3 regions of the Paraburkholderia sp. EG287B genome follow, and region 1 is predicted to be linked to each of the others. Evidence: riboswitches for the same ligand, from Rfam matches in the RefSeq annotation. Region 1 holds a riboswitch; each other region holds the start of a gene.
The links. A riboswitch is a leader RNA that binds a small molecule or an ion and turns the genes downstream of it on or off. The one in region 1 is predicted to bind cobalamin.
Positions count from the first base shown of each region.

Region 2: another riboswitch for cobalamin. It lies ahead of cobW (cobalamin biosynthesis protein CobW); the one in region 1 lies ahead of AB4Y40_RS24215 (TonB-dependent receptor).
Region 3: another riboswitch for cobalamin. It lies ahead of AB4Y40_RS03710 (CbtB-domain containing protein); the one in region 1 lies ahead of AB4Y40_RS24215 (TonB-dependent receptor).

Region 1 covers NZ_JBFRCG010000013.1:82,753-89,971, forward strand. The annotation lists gene AB4Y40_RS24215 (TonB-dependent receptor) at 1-1,682, opposite strand, end outside; cobalamin riboswitch at 1,787-1,969, opposite strand; cobalamin riboswitch at 2,060-2,194, shown strand; gene AB4Y40_RS24220 (porin) at 2,441-3,535, shown strand; partial or broken gene AB4Y40_RS24225 (autotransporter-associated beta strand repeat-containing protein) at 3,596-4,153, opposite strand; gene AB4Y40_RS24230 (hypothetical protein) at 4,126-4,311, opposite strand; gene AB4Y40_RS24235 (MFS transporter) at 4,471-6,054, opposite strand; partial or broken gene AB4Y40_RS24240 (DUF305 domain-containing protein) at 6,372-6,728, shown strand; gene AB4Y40_RS24245 (YncE family protein) at 6,800-7,219, shown strand, end outside.
Region 2 covers NZ_JBFRCG010000012.1:109,652-116,870, forward strand. The annotation lists gene AB4Y40_RS22660 (CHASE2 domain-containing protein) at 1-229, shown strand, start outside; gene AB4Y40_RS22665 (DUF4136 domain-containing protein) at 312-938, shown strand; gene AB4Y40_RS22670 (VOC family protein) at 1,038-1,418, shown strand; gene bluB (5,6-dimethylbenzimidazole synthase) at 1,426-2,118, opposite strand; gene AB4Y40_RS22680 (cobyrinate a,c-diamide synthase) at 2,102-3,412, opposite strand; gene cobO (cob(I)yrinic acid a,c-diamide adenosyltransferase) at 3,417-4,019, opposite strand; gene AB4Y40_RS22690 (cobalamin biosynthesis protein) at 4,016-4,510, opposite strand; cobalamin riboswitch at 4,653-4,923, shown strand; gene cobW (cobalamin biosynthesis protein CobW) at 5,137-6,228, shown strand; gene cobN (cobaltochelatase subunit CobN) at 6,256-7,219, shown strand, end outside.
Region 3 covers NZ_JBFRCG010000002.1:210,771-217,989, reverse strand. The annotation lists gene AB4Y40_RS03720 (AbrB/MazE/SpoVT family DNA-binding domain-containing protein) at 1-282, opposite strand, end outside; gene AB4Y40_RS03715 (histidine phosphatase family protein) at 411-1,040, opposite strand; cobalamin riboswitch at 1,085-1,230, shown strand; gene AB4Y40_RS03710 (CbtB-domain containing protein) at 1,270-1,488, shown strand; gene AB4Y40_RS03705 (CbtA family protein) at 1,502-2,254, shown strand; gene AB4Y40_RS03700 (ABC transporter permease) at 2,572-3,261, shown strand; gene AB4Y40_RS03695 (ABC transporter permease) at 3,275-3,988, shown strand; gene AB4Y40_RS03690 (ABC transporter ATP-binding protein) at 4,020-4,808, shown strand; gene AB4Y40_RS03685 (GlxA family transcriptional regulator) at 4,842-5,936, shown strand; gene AB4Y40_RS03680 (aspartate aminotransferase family protein) at 6,166-7,219, shown strand, end outside.

The DNA.
Region 1 (7,219 bases):
TCCCACGTGTGATCCACGCTCAGGCTCGCCGTCTGGCGCGGGCGGCGATTGAGCCAGGTCTGGTCGGTCACGTCCTGCGGATTCAGGATCCCCACCGCGAGGCTCACCGGCGTGGACTTGCCGAGCGTGCCCTTGTACGAGAGGTCGAGCCCCTGAATGTGCGCGCGGCCCACGTTCACGGGCAGGAAGGTCTGCGAGTTGTACGTGATGAGGTCGTGCACCCGCGTGTCGTACACGGCCGCCGTGAACGTGCCGATCGACGTGGTGGCGTCGAGCGCGGCTTCGACCGAATCGCTGCGTTCGGGCAGCAGGTTGGGATTCGAGTAGCCCGGATAGTAGAGGTCGTTGAAGGTCGGCAGGCGGAACGCGTTGCCGTACGAAACGCGCGCGGTGTAGACCGGCGTGATCGCCCACGACAGTGCGACGTTGCCCGTATTCACCGATTGCCCCTGCACGATCTCGTGCCGCCCCGCCAGAAACAGCGTGACGGGTCCGAGCGTGGTGGACTGATGCATCGACACGGCCGAATCGTTGCGCGCCGGCAGGCCGCCCGGCACATCCACCGGCAGGAACGCCATCTCGCGCGTGTAGTCGTAGGCGAGCTTGGTCTCGCCGTCGAGCGGCATGCCGAAGAGCGTGTGGCCTCTTTCCTGATGCGTGATCGACGTGGAGGTGGAAAAGCGCGTCGAGTCGATCTCGTCGGTCGGGATCGTCGGGTCGTTCGAATAGAGGAACTGACGGTCCGTCGCGTAGCCCACCGACTGGTCGAACTGCGTGGTCGGCGTGATGTCGAGGTGGAACGCGAGGCCGGTCGTGAGCTGGTTGTCGCGCTGGCGGTCGTTGCCCCCCGCGTTGTCGAACGAGAGATCGGAGCGGTGGTAGAGCGCGAAGGTCGAGATCGACCAGTTGTCGTGCGCGTAGCCAAGGCGCGCGTCCAGGTTCTGCGCGTGGTACGGGTTGCGGCCGTCTTCGTGGCCGTAGGCCCAGGGCTGGGTCGCGTCGATGCCCGCCGTGTTGTAGTCGTGCAGGCCCAGCGAGTAGGTGAGGCCGCTCAGTGCGGAAAGCGGCCCGGTCGAGCCGATCGTGCCCGAGGTGCGCACCTGCGTGTCGAAGGTCTTGTTCGAGCCGCCGCCGAACGAGACGGTGGTCTGGTTCGGCTGGTTCGACGCATGACGCGTGAAGAGCTGCACGACGCCGCCCACGGCATCCGCGCCGAACGAGGAGGCTGCGGGGCCCGAGATCACTTCGACGCGGTCGAACGAGGCGGTCGCCAGATCGGCCCATTCGGCCGTGCCCGTGGTGACGGAGCCTATGCGTATGCCGTCGATGAACACGGCCACCTGGTCGGCCGACGACCCGCGGATGCTCACCCCCGTGTACGACCCCGGCCCGCCGGTCTGCGAGACGGTGACGCCGGGCAGCGTGGCGAGCGCCTGCGCGATGCTGGGGTCGGCGGGGGAGACGCGGTCGAGGTCCTCGCGCGTGAGCACCTGGGTGCTCGCGTAGCGCTGGTCGAACGATTGCGGCAGATGCTGCGCGTCGCCCACGACGAGGATATTGGGCAGCGTGGTGCCGTCGCCGGCTTGCTGCTGTGTCTGGGTCGGCGATGCGTCGGCGGCATGCGCGGTTTGCCACGCACAGGCGAGCGCGGCGGAAGTCAATACGAATTGGCGAAACTTCATGATGCGGTGGCTGGAAACAGCTCCTGAAAAACGGGCTGTCCGTGCAACGGGCGATCGCCGCGTGGGCGGTGCTTTTGCGCATTGGGGATCCCCGCCCGCTGCGGCTGCTGGACTCGGCTGATGGCAGGTCTCCTGGCTCGCGGGTCGACGTCCGTTGCCGGCCTTCCCGGTTTCCCAGTGGCACGCTCTGGCATGGACTCGCCGCTAACAGTTGCGGGGGCAGCCGCAGTCTTGCACTGCGTTCCCTTTTGATCCCGTCGCCGGGAACCATCAGCGCGCAAGGGTAATGGCCGCGCATTCGCCGCGTCAACCTTTGACGTGTGTCGTGTGGCGAAAACACCCGGTTTGGCCGCTCCCGCAACTTACGCTATCCTTGCAGCTGTTTTTCGCGCGTAGGCGCTGCACGAGCGAAACGCAGCAGGGAAGCCGGTGAGAATCCGGCGCGGTCGCGCCACTGTGACTGGCTGTCAATCGAGCCAGAAGTCAGACCTCGCTACGTTTATTTCACGACTCATTCCCGGGCGCGTAACCCAAGGAGCCGTCAATGCACACCCTCCCACCTTGGAAAAGCGGGCCAATCCGGCCACCACCACCGGCCCTGATGCGGCGTAGACCGCTCACGGGCCACCAGGCGTTCGCTGTTCAAAAGCACGCTGGATATTGACGGATTAACGACGACGTCGGGGCACCTCGCCGCACCAAGCGAGGGCTGACGGCGCTCGTCCATGCATTCTTTACAAGCACAAACAAGAAGACTCATGAACAAGCACATTCTGGCCGCCCTCGGCGGGGCGGCGTTGGCATTCACAGGCGCTGGCGCCTCGGCGCAGCAGGTCACGTTGTACGGTGAGATCGACGCTAGCGTCGACTATGTCAGCGACGTTGCGGGCCGCAGCCAGTATCGCGCAGGCTCGGGCCTGATCGACGGCAGTTTTTGGGGCCTGCAGGGCAGCGAGGATCTCGGCGGCGGCAACGCCGCGATCTTTCGCCTCGAGCGCGGTTTCTCGGTCACCTCCGGCGAAGCCTTCAACGACCATCCGTTCTACGTTGGTCTGCAATCCGAACGATTTGGCACGATCACGCTGGGCCGCCAGTACGACACGATGCACGACTACTTCGCCCCGTTCACGCTGACGGGCGGCGCGGGCGGCACGGCATTCGGCCATCCGTTCGACAACGACAACGCCAACAATTCCTGGCTCGCCTCGAATGCGGTGAAGTTCGCGAGCGCCACATACGGCGGTTTCAGCGCCGGCGCGATGTACGCGTTTTCGAACGCGGCGGGGCGCTTCGCGCAAAACCGCGCCTACGGCTTCGGCGCGCATTACGAGGGCGGCCCGTTCAGCGCCGGCGTGGCTTGGATGCACATCGACGGACGCGGTGCCTCTTCGGTGGGTGCGTACGACACGTCGGTGCTGCCGGGTGCGGGCCTCGTGCCGACCGAGGTCGCGGTGCAGCGCGAAGACACCATTGGCGCGGGCATGAGCTACGCGCTCGGCGACGTGACGCTCGGCGCGGCCTGGTCACGTTCCATTCATACGAGTGTGAGCGAGGCCGATGGCGGCGTGCCGCTGCCGTCGATCGCCTTCAGCAACTACGAAGTGAATGCGCTGTGGCAGGTGACGCCCGCGTTCTCGCTGGCGGGCATGTATGCCTATACGGGCGCGACCTCCGCACATTGGCATCAAGGTGCGCTGCAGGCCGACTATCAGCTGTCGAAACGCACGGACGTGTATACGGAGGCGGTCTATCAGCGCGCGTCGTCCGGTGCGTTTGCGATGATCAACACCTGCGACCCGTCGGCCGGCCGCAACCAGGTGCTCGTGGCGGCGGGCATCCGGCATCGCTTCTGATTCACACGCAAAACGGCCCCGAACCATCGCGATTCGGGGCCGCTTTGCTGAGTGACTACATCACGAAGCCGAGAGCTTCACCGAAACGCCGGTCGAAGAATAAACGGGCGTGGCCTTGAAACCATCCACCGTGACCGTTGCGAATTTCACCGATGCGCCGCTGCCGTCGATCACGTCGATCGAGTCGCCCGCTTTCGGCGTATAGCCGTTCACGAACTTCACATGCAGCGTGCCGCCCGCCACCGTGAGCTGGACGCCCACGCGCAGGCGTCCGCCGCCGTTGCCGTCGATGTCGAGTTCGAGCGTCGTGCCGTTGAGCTGCGTGTACTTGCCCGCCACCGTCAACGGTGCGCTCGTCGCCACGGCCACGCCGCCGCCGGACCCAACGTACACGTCGCCGTTGCCGAAGGCCGTGGTCGACGCCGCCGCGAGCACGCCGCCGCTCACCTGCGAGCCGCCCGTGTAGCTGTTGTTCCCCGCGAGCGTGAGTGTGCCGCTGCCCTGCAGCGTGAGCTTGCCCGAGCCGGCGATGTCGTTGCGCCAGGTGTCGGCGGCGTTGAAGCCACCCTGGGTCGCGTCCATGGCCACGATCACGTTGCCGCTGAACGCGCCATAACCGGTGCGTTGTCCACGGAGCCGAGGTCGGCAGGCGGCGCGGGAATGGCGGCAGTGGTGGCGGGATCGCTATTGCCGCCTCCGCAGGCGGTCAGCGCGGCAACGCTGGTGAGCACTGCCAGGTAGACCGGCAGTGCAATTCGATGGCGTGAAGCGGGCATGCTGAGGGCTCCGTCGTCGTGATTGATGCTGTGTGATTATTTGTGACTGACGGCGGCGAATTATGCTTACCGTCGATTACTCCCTAATTACTAATTTATTACGCAGATGTTAAACGGTAGTGGAAATGAAGTACCGGTGAAATATTTTGCGTCGTTCATTTACGGCTGCGCCTCGAGATAACCGACCTGCACGGGCGGCACGAACCACGCGAGACACAGGCCGGCCAGCGCAGCCACGGCGGCGACGATGAGGCCCATGTGGATCGAGTCCACGAGCGCGCTGCGCGCCGAATTCATCATCGCATCGCCGGCATGGCCGGCGCTCACGAGACGGCTGATCAGCGCGGCCTGGTCGGCGCGGTCCACGAGCAGTTCGGGACTCGCAAACGACTTGAACCACTGCGTCGCCTGATACGAGTCGAGCGAGCGATTCACGCCCATGGTGTAAACATGTCCGAGCAGTGCGCCGGTCATCGCCGTGCCCAGCATGCCGCCGAACGTGCGCAGCGATTGCAGCATCGCCGTGGCGGCGCCGAGATGGTCGCGCGAGACGATCTGCTGCGAGCAGACCGTGAGGCTCGTGCCCACGAGGCCCAGCCCCAGGCCGCTCGCGCCCATGCACGCCATCCACACGAGATGCGGCTCGTTGCCTCGCAGCACGACCACCGCGAGGCTCGCGAAAGCGGACAACGCGAAGCCGACGTAGAGGATCGCGTTGGCGCGCCGGATGCGCGTGACCACGCGATTGTTCACGAAACTGCCGACCGTCGTGCCGAGCAGCAGCGGCGTGATCAGCATGCCCGAGGCGCGCGGCGACATCGCATAGCCGCCCTGGAACAGCAGCGGCACATAGAACACGAGCGAGAACAACGCAAACCCGCCCAGCACCGACATCGCGAAGAGCGGACCGAGCTTGCGGTCGAGCAGCATGTCCACGGGGATGATCGGATAGCCCATGCGTTTTTCCCAGAAGAAAAGCGTCAGCGAACACACCAGCACGATCACCGCGAGCACGATCGTCGAAGTCGTCCAGCCCTGCCTCGGCAAAAGCTCGATGGCGAGCTGCAGCGCGCCGAACGTGACGGCGACGACGCACGCGCCGAGCCAGTCGAGACGCAGCCGCGCGCCTTCGCGGGCATGGTGCAGATGCGGCAGGAAAGCATTCACGAAGAAGAGCGCTACCACGCCCACCGGCACGTTGACGAAGAAGACGAGGCGCCAGCTGCCGTGCTGTGTCAGCATGCCCCCGAGCGTTGGCCCGACCACGTTCGCCAGGCCAAACGCTGAGGAGACGAACACCAGCCAGCGCAGGCGCAGCCGCGGATCGGGGAACAGGTCGGCGACGGTCGCGAATACCGTCCCCATCATGATGCCGCCGCCGATGCCCTGCAGGCCGCGCGCGAGCACGAGAAACAGCATGTTGGTCGCGATCCCGCAGAGTACCGAGGCGAGGGTGAAGAGGAGGATCGCTGCGAGCATGAAGGGTTTACGGCCGAACAGATCGCCCAGACGCCCGAAGATCGGAATCGTGATGACCGACGCAAGCATGTAGGCCGTCGCGACCCATGCATAAAGCTCGAAGCCCTTGAGCTCCGCGACGATGCGGGGCAATGCGGTGCCGACGATGGTCTGGTCGAGCGCGATCAGCATCGAAACCGACGCGACGCCGAGCATCGCCAATACCGACTCGCGAAACGGCAACAGCTGCCGCGCTTGATCGTGAAGCCCAATGCTCGTGGCCATGTAGCGCTCCTCACCGCGGCGACGCGGCTAATCTGCTATGCGGTGCCCGGCAAAAGATCAATCGGTCGGGCCCGCGCGTGCGACCTTCATGCGCTGTGCAATGATGGTACGCCCGCTTACGCGAATGTCACGGGGCGAACGCGCTATCAAGGAAGTTATTCCACCCGGCCCGCGCGAGGCTCGTGAGTCGGGAAGCGTTTGCCAACGTTTCGCGGTTCGTCGATCCGCACTTCAATTTCGCCAGGCATGGAGTAAATCGGCGAGTCCGTTGTTTGCCTTCTCGTCGAACGGGATTCGACCGATACGGAGGGGACGTCATGAACGCTGCAATTCGACTCGTTTTGCGGGCAACGGTGAGCGGTGCGGCCGTGCTTTCCCTGGCCGGTCTATGCGCCGCGTCGTCGGGTGACGCGGGATCGTCTCGCGATAGTGAAGAAGGCTCGTTTCTCTCTGAAAACGACGCCGCCATGACGAAGATGATGGCGGGGATGGCGGCCAGGCCCACGGGCGACATCGACCGCGATTTCGTCGCAACAATGATTCCCCATCACCAGGGTGCCATCGATATGGCCATGGCGGAACTGCGGCATGGACACAACGAACAGTTACGCCGGATCGCCCAGGCGATCGTGGTCGAGCAACAGCAGGAGATCGTTGCCATGCGCCTCGCGGTGCATGACGCGAACCCGGCGCCGGCGCCGATGTCGCACTGACCCACTCGCATCAAAACGCAGGAGACAACGTCATGAAAACCAACGCCATGCTTGGCGCGGCCCTGACCGCCGTCGCGCTTGCCGCCGCCACGCTCGCCGAGGCGGGGCAGGTCCCCGGTTCGCTCGCGGCCGCCGATATTCCGGTGAGCCATCGGGACCGCGTTTATTCGTCTGATCAGTTTTCGAACACCGTGTCGATCATCGACCCCGCGGCCAATCGTCTGGTCGGTGTCATCCGCCTCGGTGAACCGACTCCGGCCAACTTCAGCCCGCTCTATCACGGTCAGTTGCTCGTGCACGGGATGGGCTTTTCTCCCGATCACCGCATGCTGGCCATTGTCTCCATCGGCTCGAACTCGGTGAGCTTCATCGATACGCAAACCAATGCGGTCAAGCACGTGACCTATGTGGGCCGCTCCCCGCACGAGGCCTTCTTCACACCCGACGGCAAG
Region 2 (7,219 bases), on a different contig from region 1:
GATTCGCGATCAGGGCTACGGTATTTCGCAGGAAGATCAGGCGAGGCTGTTCCAGCCGTTCCAGCGCTTTCACGCGGAACAGCGGCCCGAGGTGAGCGGCGCGGGGCTCGGCATGGCGTTCGTGAAAACGGTCGTGACGCGCCACGGCGGCGACGTCCAGCTGGAGAGCGAGCCGGGCAAGGGCACCGTCCTGACGATGTCGCTGCCCGCGTTCGACGCGCCGGTTTGAGCCGCGCCGGACCGTTGCGGCGGCGCATGCATAACCCGAATGCCGCTGGCCCCATGCCGGCGGCCACCCGATGGAGTGTTTCGTGAAGACCTTGCTGTCGATCTGTCTCCTGCCGATGCTCGTCGCCCTCGCCGGATGCGCGGGCATGACGACCGACGTCGCGGCCACGGGTGCGCTGCCCGCTGCGGCGGCGACCAGCCAGCCCGCGCTCTACCGTTTTGCGCCAACCCCCGCCCAGGCCGATGCGGGCGAGATCCTGCCGTACCAGGCGTTGCTGAGCGACGGTCTCGCGCAGCGCGGCTTCAAGGCAGGCGCACCCGAGGCGGCGCGCTATCTCGTCTCGGTGGCGTGGGACACGCATCCCGCCGAGGTGAAAGTCGTGAATAGCAATTGCGGCGCCGGCTGCGCGCCGGCCGAGGGGCCGTCGTTGCCGTGGTTCGGGCGGCCCTACGTGCATACGCTGACGCTGCGTTTCTTCGCGTTGCCCGAAGGCGGCGAGGTCTACAAGGTGAGCGCCGTGAAGCGCGACCGCAACGCCGACGCACGCGAGGCCGTGCCGTATCTCGTGGCGGGCGCACTGGCGCGGCTGCCGTACGCGGGCGCGCCGCAATGGCGCGTCAAGCTGAAGGCTCCGGCCAGCGCCGGCACGGCGGAGCAGGCGCCGGGCATGCCGGAAGTGCTCTCCGTCTCACCCGTCAATCCGCAGTAGTTCAGGGCAACTTTTCCCAGGCCGCGCCGAACGCGGAGGCGCTATGCTGGCTCCAGAATCTGGCGCAACGGTTGCGCGCAGACATCACGGGAGTCGCTCATGTTCGATCACATTGGATTGCGCGTGCAGGATCTCGCACGAAGCGTGCGTTTTTACGAGGCGCTGCTCGCGCCGTCAGGCGTCGTGGTGTGCATGCGCGACGACTCCTACGCGGGGCTCGGCCAGCCCGGCGAGCCCAAACTCTGGCTGCACGCCATATCCGCCGCCACCGCGCTGGCGCCGCGCGGCGTGCACGTGGCATTCGCGGCGGCGAACCGCGCGGCGGTCGTTGGTTTCTATGAAGCGGGCCTGCGCGCAGGCGCGAAAGACAATGGCGAGCCCGGCGTGCGTGCCGATTACAGCCCCGACTATTACGCAGCATTCCTGATCGATCCCGACGGCAACAACGTCGAGGCCGTCTGCTACGCGCGCGAGGCGTGAGCGGGCGTCAGGCGCCGGGCGTTGCGTCCGGCGCCGCTTCGGCCACGCTGGCCGGCTCGTCATGCGGCCAGCGGTTTTCGAACACGCATTCGCCAAGCGGCTTGCGTTCGGCCCATTTCTCCATTTCTAGCATCGGCTGCGGGTAGAACGCGTCGACCTGACCCACGCACAGTATCGCCACCGGCTTGGCGCCGGGGGGCATGGCGAGCAGGGCGCGTACCTCGTCGACGTCGAAGATCGACACCCAGCCCATGCCGAGGCCTTCGGCGCGCGCCGCGAGCCACATGTTCTGGATCGCGCACGCCACCGAAGCGAGGTCCATCTCGGGCAGCGTGCGGCGGCCGAAGACGTGGGCTTCGCGGCGATCCATCAGCGCGACCACGAGCACCTCGGCGCAATCGCGCATGCCCTCCACCTTGAGCTTCATGAACTCGTCGCGCCGTTTGCCCAGCGCATCGGCGGTCGCGATGCGTTCGCGCTCGACCGTCGCATGCAGCTGTTCGCGCAACGCATGGTCCGTGATGCGCATGATGCGCCACGGCTGCATGAAGCCCACGCTCGGCGCGTGATGCGCGGCGTCGAGCAGACGCGCGAGCGTCGCGGGGTCGATCGGGCCCGGTGCGAAGTGCCGCATGTCGCGGCGCTCGTAAATCGCGCGGTAGACCGCCGCGCGTTCGGCTTCGTCAAAGGGCTGTGCCATGGAAGAGTGCGGCCGCGAAAGCCGGGTTGGAGGGCCAGTAAGCGTGCATATAGGTGGCCGCGATCGAGCCGTGCCGATACAGCGCCTCGCCGGGCGCGCCAGTTTGAGCGTGGCGTGCCGTGAGCGCGGGTGCGAGTGATGTGGAAACACGCGAATAGTGAAACGTATGGCCGCGTAGCTCGCCATGCGCGCCGTCGAGCTGCTGCATTCCGAGCGCAGCGAAGCGCGTTTGCATGACCGCCTCGCCCGGAAGCATGCCGAGCATCGGCGTGCGCGTGCCTTCCACGTCGGTCAACGCGTCGAGCAGATAGAGCATGCCGCCGCATTCGGCGACGAGCGGTTTGCCTGCGGATACATGCGCGCGCAACGAATTCGCGCTCCGCGTGTTGTGCGCGAGCGTCGAAGCATGTAGCTCGGGATAGCCGCCCGGCAGAAAGACCGCATCGGCGCCGGCGGGCGCAGGCTCGTTCGCGAGCGGCGAGAAGTAACTCACGCTCGCACCCAGCGATTCGAGCAACGCCATGTTCGCCGGATAGAGAAACGAGAACGCGGCGTCGCGCGCAATGGCGATATGACGGCCTTCGAGCCGCCGCGTCATCGCTTCGTCGTGCGAAGGATCGGCGAACGCCACTGCCGGCGGCAATTCGGCGAGCGCGGTTTGCGCGAGCGCGTCGGCGGCGCGTTCGATGCGCGCGTCGAGGTCGTCGATCTCCGCGGCCTGATGCAGGCCGAGATGACGATCGGGCAGCGCCATCGTCGCTTCGCTCGCGACATGCCCGAGCCAGCGCACGTCGGCGGGCAACGCCTCCTGCAGCATCTGGGCGTGGCGCGGCGAGCCCACTCGGTTCGCCAGCACGCCATGAAACGGCACCTCCGGCCGAAAGCGCGCGAGGCCGAACGCGATCGCGCCGAAGGTCTGCGCCATCGACTTCGCGCTGACGATGGCGGCCACCGGCACGCCAAACTCAGTCGCGAGATCGGCGCTGCTCGGCGTGCCGTCGAACAGGCCCATGACGCCTTCGATGAGGATCAGGTCGGCTTCGCGCGCGGCCTGCGCGAGCAGGGCGCGGCACGCTTCTTTACCCACCATCCACAGGTCGAGCGAGAGCACGGGCGCGCCGCTCGCGCGTGCGAGGATCATCGGGTCGAGAAAATCCGGCCCGGTCTTGAAGACGCGCACGCGCCGGCCCGCGCGCCGGTGCAGCCGTGCGAGGCCGGCCGTGAACGTGGTCTTGCCCTGGCCCGAAGCGGGCGCGCTGATGAAGAGCGCGGGGCAGGCAACCGTTGCGCTCATGCGCTCAAAACTCCACGCCCTTTTGCGCTTTCACGCCTTGCTCGCGATACGGATGCTTCACGAGGCGCATTTCCGTGACGAGGTCGGCGGCTTCGATCAGGGCGTCGGGTGCATGGCGGCCCGTCACGACCACGTGCACGTGCGGCGCACGCGACGCGATCACGCCGAGCACTTCGTCGAGCGGCAGGTACTCGTATTTGAGCACCGTGTTGAGTTCGTCGAGGATCACCATGGCGTACTCGCCGCTCTCGATCATGCGCTTCGCTTCGTCCCAGCCCTTGCGCGCGGTGGCGATGTCGCCGTCGCGATTCTGCGTGTTCCAGGTGTAGCCGTCGCCCATCGTCACGAAATCGCAGTGCGCAACGCTGCCGAGAAAATCGCGTTCGGCCGTGTGCAGCGCGCCCTTGATGAACTGCACGACACCGAGCTTCATGCCGTGGCCGAGCATGCGCACCGCCATGCCGAATGCGGCCGTGCTCTTGCCCTTGCCATTGCCGGTGTTGACGATCAACAGGCCCTTTTCGTGCGTCGCGGCGGCCTGCTTCTTCTCGTGGCCTTCGCGGCGGCGTTGCGTCATGCGTTGGTGCGATTCGGGATCGGTTTTCATCGTCGGGAGTGGGTTGGTGGCGGCGCTTTCGCGTCCGCGTTTTCGTGATCTTGCAGAATGCCTGCGATTGCGACCGTCACGCCGTCGAGCGCCAGCTTGCCGCGCACGAGCGGAGCGCCGCCCGCCGCGAGACGCGCGCAGGGCTCGCACACGCCGTCCACACCGAACTGCGCCTGCGCGGCGGCGGAGGGCGGCGCCAGTGTCGGCGTCGCGGCGAGCTGCTCCCGCGTGTACGTCTGCAGCGGCAGCGCGTGTGCCGCGCAAAACGCTTGCAAGGCGGGTTCGCCGGCTTTGGCGTCGAGCGTCGCCACGGCCGTTACGCCGTCGAGCGGCCACGCGCCGAGCGCGGCGCGCACTGCGGCTTCGACCTGCGCGAGCGTCACGCCGCGCCGGCAGCCGATGCCGAGCGCAAGCGGCGGCACGCGCTGCGCGGGCTCCGGCGTGGCTTCGAATGAGGCTGCGCGCGAGGCGCGATGTTCGGCAGGATTCACGGCGAGAGCGTCGATCGAAGGCGTGACCGCAGAGGCAAAACGAGCAAAAGCGTCGCGTTCCAGCAGGCGCCGGATGCGCGCTACGATAGCACACGCTTTTGCGGCTTCCCACGCCTTCCTTGACGCGCAGGCCCCCCGCGCCTACACTCGCACGCACTCTGGTGCTCGCGCGCGCGATTCATAATGCACGCGCAGTTAAACGGGAATCAGGGAGCCATCCCGCCTCGGGCATGGCCAACCTGAACTGCACCCGCAACGGTACAACGAGCGCGGCGTTCGCACGAATGCCGCAAACCGCTTCCATGCTTTACGCAGTCCACGCCACTGTGCAAGCCGGCCGCAAGGCCGCTCGCGCGGGAAGGCGAAGCGGTGTTTCGTCAGTCCGGATACCGGCCAGATACGTGGGATTCGCGCTGCGGGGATGCGGTGCCGGGTCCGTGATTTTCATGCGTCAGCCGGGCGAGGCCCGGGTGCGTTTCTGGTCGTTCGTCCCCTGCAGGTTGTTGCATCGTTGCGCGTGACAGCGTCTCCATGGATACGCGCGTGTGCGCAACACGGCACCCGCACGAACGGCAGGCGCGACGCACCATGCCCCTCGATACGGCCTGGCGCCGAAGGAGCACTTCATGCAAATGCGCAAGATTCCGGTCACGATCGTGACGGGCTTTCTCGGCAGCGGTAAAACCACGCTGCTGCGTCACATTCTTCAGCACGCGGGCGGCCTGCGCGTCGCGGTCATCGTCAACGAATTCGGCGAACTCGGCATCGACGGCGAAATCCTGCGTGGCTGCGGCATCGGCTGCGACGAAGACGGCAACGAAACCGAAGGCCAGCTCTACGAACTCGCAAACGGCTGCCTTTGCTGCACCGTGCAGGAAGAGTTCTTTCCCGTGATGGAGAAACTGCTCGAACGCCGCGGCGATGTCGATCACGTGCTGATCGAAACCTCGGGTCTCGCGCTGCCCAAGCCGCTCGTGCAGGCGTTCAACTGGCCGTCGATCCGCAACGCGTTCACCGTCGATGCGGTCGTGACCATGGTGGACGGCCCCGCCGCCGCGAGCGGCCAGTTCGCCGAAAATCCGCAGGCCGTGGACGCGCAGCGCCGCGCCGACCCGAACCTCGATCACGAGTCGCCGCTGCACGAGCTGTTCGAAGACCAGCTTTCGGCGGCCGACCTCGTCATTCTCAACAAGACCGATCTGCTGGACGTTGCGGACCAGGACGCGCTCATCGCCGAACTGCGCGAAGAACTGCCGCCGCAGGTGAAGATCGTGCGCGCGCAGCACGGCAAGCTCGATCTGCATACGCTGCTCGGGCTCGAGGCGGCCTCCGAGGAGAGCATTCATCTGCGGCACGACCATCACGGTTCCGCCGACGATCCCGATCATCACCATGACGAGTTCGATTCGGTCGTGGTGTCAGGCGCTGCCGCTTCGCGCGAAAGCGTGATCGAGGCGCTGCAACAACTCGTCGATGCGCACACGATCTATCGCGTGAAGGGCTTTGCCGCGTTGCCGGGCGCGCCCATGCGCCTCGTGATTCAAGGCGTGGGCCGTCGCTTCGACAGCTATTTCGACCGCCGCTGGAACGCGCAGGAAAGCGCGGCACAGCCGCTCGCGAGCCGTTTCGTGCTGATCGGCGAAGACCTCGATGGCGCGACGCTGCAAGCGGCCTTCGATACCGCATTGGCGAACCTGCAGACCGCGGCCGCGAAGTGATCGCGCCGAGCTAGACGAGGCTGTTCCATGCATTTGCTGCGCACCACGCCGGGCGGTTTCGTCGACGACACGCAAGGCGTTATCCGGATCGACCAGCAGCCCGCCGAGATCGTCGTGCTCAGTTCGGCGGACACCACGCTCGCGCTGCTGGCGAGCGTGGTGCCGCGTCTGCCCGCCGGTTTTCCGGGCGTGCGGCTCGCGAACGTCACGTATCTGCGCCAGCCCGCGTCGGTGGACTTCTACGTCAAAGACGTCTTGCAGCACGCGCGCGTGGTGGTGGTCGATCATCTGGGCGGCGAAACGTACTGGCCTTATGGGATCGAGCAGGTCGTCTCGCTCGCCGGGCGTCGCGGACAACTGCTCGCGATGTTTTCGGGCGACTTGCAGGAAGACCCCAATCTCATCGCCAAGAGCCGCGCCGAGCCCGAGTTTTGCCGCTTGCTGTGGCGTTATCTGCGCGAAGGCGGCGCGGCCAACGCCGAATCGTTCCTGCGTGCGCTCGCGTGGCGCGCGTTCGACTGGGGCAGCGAGCCCGCGCCGCCCGTCGCGCTGCCGGCCGCCGCACTCTATTGCCCGCAGCGCGATGTCGCGACCATCGACGAATGGCGCGCGCGCTGGCAACCCGGCGCGCCGGTCGTCGCGCTGCTGTTTTACAAGGCGCATCTGCAGGCGGCGAACACCGCCGCTTTCGATGCCTTGATCGCCGCGCTGCTCGCGCGCGGCCTGAACCCGCTGCCGCTTGCGATCACGTCGCTCAAGGACGCCTTGAGCCGCGACGTGCTCGACCAACTGGCGGCCGAACACGACGTCTCGCTCGTGCTGAATACCACGGCATTCGCGGCTTCATCGCTCGATGACCCCGAACCGATCGCGCTCGCCGGCGACGCGCCTGTGCTCCAGGTGATCCTGAGCGGCGGCAATCGCGAAGACTGGGTGAAGGACAATCACGGCCTGAATTCTCGCGACATCGCCATGCATATCGCACTGCCCG
Region 3 (7,219 bases), on a different contig from region 1:
GAAGTCGACGAGCGGGTGCGGCTCGAGCTTCCTCTCGCGCAACTGCTGCAAATAGCGCTCGCGCGAGAAGCGCCGGATCGCCGTATGCGGGCGAACCGTGAGCGACCCATCTTCGACTTCCACCTCGACTTCCTGTCCCTCTGCCAACGCCAGCTTGCTGGCAAGGCTGGCCGGAATGCGCACCGCAAGGCTGTTTCCCCAACGCTTCAGGGTTTGTATCGCCATTTCGTCCTCGTACTGAATCAGCCGCCTGGCCAATAACGTGTTGAGCTTGATGTCCATACCTGATCGCGGTGTATCTACGTGGTTGATACAGTCCCGATGCTAGGCCTCGGATAGGTGTGTGTCAACGCGTTGATACGTGTAGTTTCGCGGCGCATGGACGCAGATCAAGGAATGCCGTCCCTGTCTCAGTCCATCGCTGCGAGCCATACCCAGCCGTGCTCCGAGCGGCGCAGCGCCGTCACGGCAAGCGGCGCGATTTCGATCGAGCGAAAACCCGACGACGGCGCGCCCAGCGCGTGAAGAATCGCCGCCCGGATCACGCTCGAGTGCGTGAAGGCGATCAGGGTGTGTCCCGATTCGGGCAGCGCATCGAGCCAGGCGCCGACGCGCGCGCGGACATCGTCGAACGAGTCGCCGCCGTCTGGCGGCCTGAAGCCTGGATCGCGCGTCCATGCCGCAAGGGCTTCGGGCGCTTCCCGCGCGAGATCCGTCAGGCGCCGGCCTTGCCACGCGCCGAAGGCGGCTTCGGCGAGCGCGTCAGCTGGCGTTGCCCCCGCGAAGCCTGCCGCGCGTGCGCTCGCGCGCGCGATCGCTGCGGGACTCGTGAGCGCGCACGGCGCCTCGCCATGGCGATGACCGCCGGCCAGCCGCACGTGCCAGCGCTCGCGCCAGGCGGCGAGCGCCTCGAGTGCGCGCGCGTCGAGCGCTGCTTCGGCGTCACCGCCCGCTACAGGCACGTCAGGCTCGTGCGGGAACGTGCCCGAGCGCAGCGCGGCATTGGCCGCATGGCTCACCAGCCAGACTGTCGTCGACATGCTTCTCCTTTTGCTTCGCCACTCTGTGGCTGACATTCGAGCCGCGGCCAGCCGCCGCAGCGCGTAGAATACAGGCTCCACGACACGCGGAAGCCGGTGCAAGTCCGGCGCGGTCGCGCCACTGTAACTGGTTGCCGTCGAAAACATCGAAGCAACGGAAGTCAGACCTGCGCGTCGTGAACCACTCTTTCAACGACTAGCGGGGCGCGTAACCCCAGGAGAAGTCAGCATGTCCGAAACCACATTCCCCTTGCAGCACGCACCGGCCGCGCCGGCGCCCATTCCGCTGCGGGAGATCCTGCCCTGGGCGATCTTCGGCGGCCTCATGCTGCTGCTGGCCCTGTACTTCGTGGGCGCCGAGCAGGGCGCCACCGCGATCTTCCCGGGCATGTACGTCCACGAGTTCGTTCACGACGGCCGCCATCTGCTCGGCTTCCCCTGCCACTGACCGGGAGCTGAACATGGTTGGCAAGTTGCTGGTACGCGGCATGCTCGCAGGCATCGCCGCGGGACTCCTCACGTTCGGCTTCGCGAAGATCGCGGGCGAGCCCCAGGTCGATCAGGCGATTTCCTTCGAGGAGAAAGCGGACGCCGCGAAGGGCGAAGCGCCCGAGCCCGAAATCGTCAGCCGCGAGACCCAGGCGAGCTTCGGTCTCTTCACGGGCGTGATGGTCTATGGCGCGTCGATCGGCGGGCTCTTTGCGCTCGTCTTCGCGTATGCGAATGGCCGCGCGGGGCGTCTTTCGCCGCGCGCGCTCTCGGCCTGGCTCGCGCTCGCGGCGTTCGTCGCGATCTACATGGTGCCGAACATCAAGTATCCGTCGAATCCGCCCTCGGTCGGCGACCCGGAGACGATCGGCTATCGAACCGGGCTCTTCTTCCTGATGATCGCGATCTCGATCGCCGTGTCGGTGTTATCGCTCAAGGTGCGCGCCGCGTTCGTGCCGCGTCTGGGCGTCTGGAACGCTTCGATCGTGGCGCTCGTGCTGTTCGTCGTCGTGATCGGCGCGGTCCAGCTCGCGCTGCCGACGATCAACGAGGTGCCCGCCGCGTTCCCGGCCGTGCTGCTGTGGAAGTTCCGCACGGTGTCGATCGGCATGCAGCTCATTCTCTGGACCACGATCGGCCTGCTGTTCGGCGCGCTCGCCGAACAGCTGCTCGGCGCGAACGCCCGTGCGGGCAGCGCACGCGGCACGCAAACGCGCGCCGCGTAAGCTCCGCCGGGTCGCGGCGCGCACGCCGCGCGCCTATCGAAAAAGCGACCCCAAACTTGCGTAAATGCCCCGCGCGCCTCGCGTGCCGGGGCATTTTTTTCCGCCTTTCAAAAGCATCGCGCCCGCGGCTGTGCGGGCCTGATCCGCACGCGCCGACGCGTCGCGCGGCAATGCTGCACTGCAATATCCGCGCCGCGCTAGTTTGAGCAATCCATTTTGCACTGAGACGATCCGCGCCAGTTCATCGGTTTCGGCGGCGCCCACGTGCCGCGCGAGGCCGCCCGAAACGACAAAACAACTTTGTTCCGGAGACGCGCGTGATCCTTTACGGCTTTGGCCCGGTGCTGCTCGCCGGCACGATCCAGACCATCGAACTTTCGCTCCTCTCGCTCGGCGTGGCTGTCCTGCTCGGCCTGGCGGGCGCGGCGGCCAAGCTCTCGTTCAACCGGCCGCTCGCGGCCGTGGCGACCGCCTACACGACGCTGATCCGCTCGGTGCCCGACCTCGTGCTGATGCTGCTGCTCTTCTACAGCATCCAGATCGGCGTGAACGAGGCCACCGACGCGCTCGGCATGGCGCAGATCGATATCGATCCGTTCGTGGCCGGCGTCGTCACGCTCGGCTTCATTTATGGCGCGTACTTCACCGAAACCTTTCGCGGCGCGTTTCTCGCGGTGCCGCGCGGCCAGCTCGAAGCGGGCCACGCCTACGGCATGAGCGGGGCGCGCGTGTTCGCCCGCATCCTCTTTCCGCAGATGATGCGGTTCGCGCTGCCCGGCATCGGCAACAACTGGCAGGTGCTCGTCAAGGCGACGGCGCTCGTCTCGATCATCGGTCTCGCCGATGTCGTGAAGGCCGCCCAGGACGCGGGCCGCAGCACCTTCAACCTGTTCTTCTTCCTCGTGATCGCGGCGCTCATCTATCTCGCGATCACCACGCTCTCGAACTTCGCGCTCGTCTGGCTCGAACGCCGCTATTCGGTGGGCGTGCGTCACGCGCAACTGTGAGGAAAAGGCCGTCATGAACGAAATCATCCAGCAATTCGGCCGCGCGTTCCTTTACTGGGACGGCGAGCATGTCTCGGGCCTCGCGATGACGCTGTGGCTGCTCGTGATCTCCGTCGCCTTCGGCTTCGTGTGCGCGGTGCCGCTCGCCGTGGCGCGCGTCTCGAGCCGCCGCTGGCTCTCGCTGCCGGTGCGTTTCTACACCTACGTGTTTCGCGGCACGCCGCTCTACGTGCAGTTGCTGCTCATCTACACGGGCGTGTACAGTCTCGCGTTCATCCGTTCGGAGCCGCTGCTCGACGCGTTCTTCCGCAGCGGCCTGAACTGCGCGGTGCTCGCGTTCGCGCTCAACACCTGTGCGTACACGACGGAGATTTTCGCGGGCGCGATCCGCGCGACCTCGCACGGCGAAGTGGAAGCGGCGCGCGCCTACGGCATGAGCCCGTTCACGATGTACTGGCGCGTGATCCTGCCTTCGGCGCTGCGCCGCGCACTGCCGCTGTACAGTAACGAAGTGATCCTGATGCTGCACGCGACCACGGTGGCCTTCACCGCGACGGTGCCCGACATTCTCAAGGTCGCGCGCGACGCCAACTCGGCCACCTACCGCTCGTTCGAGTCGTTCGGCCTCGCGGCGCTGATCTACTGTGCGGTATCGTTCGTGCTGGTGGCCGCGTTCCGCCGCGCCGAAAAACGCTGGCTCGGCCATCTCGCCGTGCGCACCCGCTGATTCACTGGAACACCGGAAACTGGAGACCATCTTGGCTCAGACGCAATCCTCAGATAGCAAGCTCGTCGCGCGCGACATCCACAAGCGCTACGGCGACAACGAGGTGCTCAAGGGCGTCTCGCTCGACGCGAAGAAGGGCGACGTGATCAGCATCATCGGCGCGAGCGGTTCGGGCAAGAGCACCTTCCTGCGCTGCATCAATTTCCTCGAGAAGCCGAACGCCGGCGAGATCGTCGTGGACGGCGAGGCCGTGCGCACCAAGGCGGGCCGCAACGGCGACCTGGATGTGGCCGACCACAAGCAGTTGCAGCGCATCCGCACCAAGCTCGCGATGGTGTTCCAGCACTTCAATCTCTGGTCGCACATGAACGTGCTCGAGAACGTGATGGAAGCGCCTATCCACGTGCTCGGCGTGCCGCGCAAGGAAGCCGAGGACCGCGCGCGGCAGTATCTGGAGAAAGTGGGCCTCGCGCCCCGCGTGGAGAAGCAATATCCGTCGCATCTTTCGGGCGGCCAGCAGCAGCGCGTGGCGATTGCGCGCGCGCTCGCGATGCATCCCGACGTGATGCTGTTCGACGAACCGACTTCGGCGCTCGACCCCGAACTCGTGGGCGAAGTGCTCAAGGTGATGCAAAAGCTGGCCGAAGAGGGCCGCACGATGATCGTCGTCACCCACGAAATGGGCTTTGCGCGCAACGTCTCGAATCATGTGATGTTCCTGCACCAGGGGCGCACGGAGGAAGAGGGCTCGCCCGCCGATGTGCTCGGCGCGCCGAAGAGCGATCGCTTGCGTCAGTTCCTCTCCGGCAGTCTCAAGTAAGCGGCGCGTTCAGTCTCGCGCCGCGTCTTGCCGATGGTCCGTTCCGCCGCTCTTCCTTCCGCTTCAGTTCCGGCCGCCGCGCCCGGGGGCCAGGTGCCGCTCGCGCGCGCCAGCCGCACGACCCAGGTGGCGATCGTCGCGCTGCCGCCCGTTTCGATGTCGGGCGTGGGCCCGATCGTCGACGCGCTCAATCTCGCCAACGAGATCGACGGCCGCGCGCTGTACCGCTGGCAGATGTGCTCGTGGAACGGCCGCCCCGTGCCGCTCGCGGGTGGCGCGCAGTGGCCCGCCGACTGCGCGTTCGGCGACGCCGTTTCAGCCGACTGGCTGATCGTCGTGACCGAGCGCTACCAGCAGTTCGCCGACTACCGGCTCTTTCTCGCGAGCCTCGCGCGTGTGGGGCAGCGCACGCCACTCGTCACGGGCATTCACCACGGCATCTGGTGGCTCGCGATGGCGGGGCAGTTGCAGGGCTACCGCGTGGCCGCAAACTGGGAAACCTTCCAGCAGTTCGCCGAGCAGTTCGAGCGCACCATCGTCACGCAGCACATCTATGAAATCGACCGCGACCGCGCGACCTGCTCGGGCGGCCAGGCCACACTCGACTTCATGCTCGCGATGATCGGCCGCGACCATGGCCCGGAACTCGCCGAGCGCATTGCCGACGCGCTGGGCGCCAGCACGCTGCGCAGCGGCGACGAGCGCCAGCGCATTCCATTCGTGACCGCGCCCGGCGAGCGGCACCCGCGCCTGAACGACGCGCTCAAGCTGATGGAGGCGAATATCGAGGACCCGCTCACGACCGACGAGATCGCGAATCTCGTGGGCGTGTCGCGGCGGCAGCTCGAGCGGCTGTTTCGCCAGTACCTCGGCGCGATGCCGTCGAAGTATTACCTGGGCCTGCGCCTTGCCAAGGCGCGCTCGCAATTGCAGCGCACCAGCAAGTCGGTGGTGCAGATCAGTCTCGCGTGCGGGTTTTCGTCGGCGGCGCATTTTTCGAATGCGTACCGCGAGCGCTTCGGCGTGACGCCGCGCGAGGACCGCCGCAACTGGATCGAGCGCCAGCACGGCGGGGCCGCCGCCGAACCGCGCGCGGGCGCGCTCGTCGAGCCGCCGGAAGTGCAGTGAAGCTGGCCGCGGCGCAGCAAGCGCCCGGACCTTGCAGGTTCCGTACGAAAAAACGCGTCGCGCCTGCGCAAGACGTTTGCGCGCAGCTTGCCTACACTGCACAGGTGTCGACGGGCTTGGCGCTGGAGCGCTTAGTCCCGTCCCATGCAACGCCACCTGAGCGAAAGGGCACGGCCCCAACGCACACCGACCCCGAATTCGACACGCACTGAGTAAAAGAGGAATCGCCATGAACGACCAGACTGTGAGCCGCAAGACCTTCGACGAAGTGATGGTGCCGTGTTTCTCGCCCGCGCCGTTCGTGCCGGATCGCGGTGTCGGCTCGCGCGTGTGGGACACCGAGGGCCGCGATTACATCGACTTCGCCTGCGGCATCGCCGTGACGTCGTTGGGCCATGCGCATCCGGAGCTGCTGCGCGTGCTGCAGGAGCAGGGCAGCAAGCTCTGGCACATCGGCAACGGCTACACCAACGAGCCGGTGCTGCGCCTCGCGCGCCAGCTCGAAGCGCTCACGTTCGCCGATCGCGCGTTCTTCGCGAACTCGGGTGCGGAGGCCAATGAGGCGGCGCTCAAGCTTGCGCGCCGCGTGGCGTTCGATCGGCACGGCGCCGACAAGTTCGAGATCGTCTCGTTCACGCAGTCGTTCCACGGCCGCACCTTCTTCACCGTGAGCGTGGGCGGCCAGCCCAAGTATTCGGAGGGCTTTGGCCCCGTGCCGGGCGGCATCACGCATCTGCCGTACAACGACATCGAAGCGGCGAAGCGCGCCATCGGCGCGCAGACCTGCGCCGTGATCGTCGAGCCGGTGCAGGGCGAGGGCGGGGTTATTCCCGCCGATCCCGCGTTCCTGCGCGCGCTGCGCGAAGCGTGCGACGCGCACGGCGCGCTGCTGATTTTCGACGAAGTGCAAACGGGCGTGGGCCGCACGGGCCACTTCTACGCCTACGAAGATACGGGCGTCACGCCCGACATCCTCACGACCGCCAAGGCGCTCGGCAACGGCTTCCCGATCGGCGCGATGCTCACGACCGAAGCGATTGCCGCGCACTTCAAGGTGGGCGTGCATGGCACGACCTATGGCGGCAATCCGCTGGGCGCCGCTCTGGCGGGCAAGGTGGTCGAGCTCGTGAGCGATCCGGCGCTGCTGGCTGGCGTGCGTGCGCGCGGCGAAGCGATTCGCGGCAAGCTCGCGAAGCTCAACGAGCGCTTCGACATGTTCAAGGAAGTGCGCGGCAAGGGGCTGTTGATCGGCGCCGAACTGAACGCGCGCTTTGCGGGCCGCG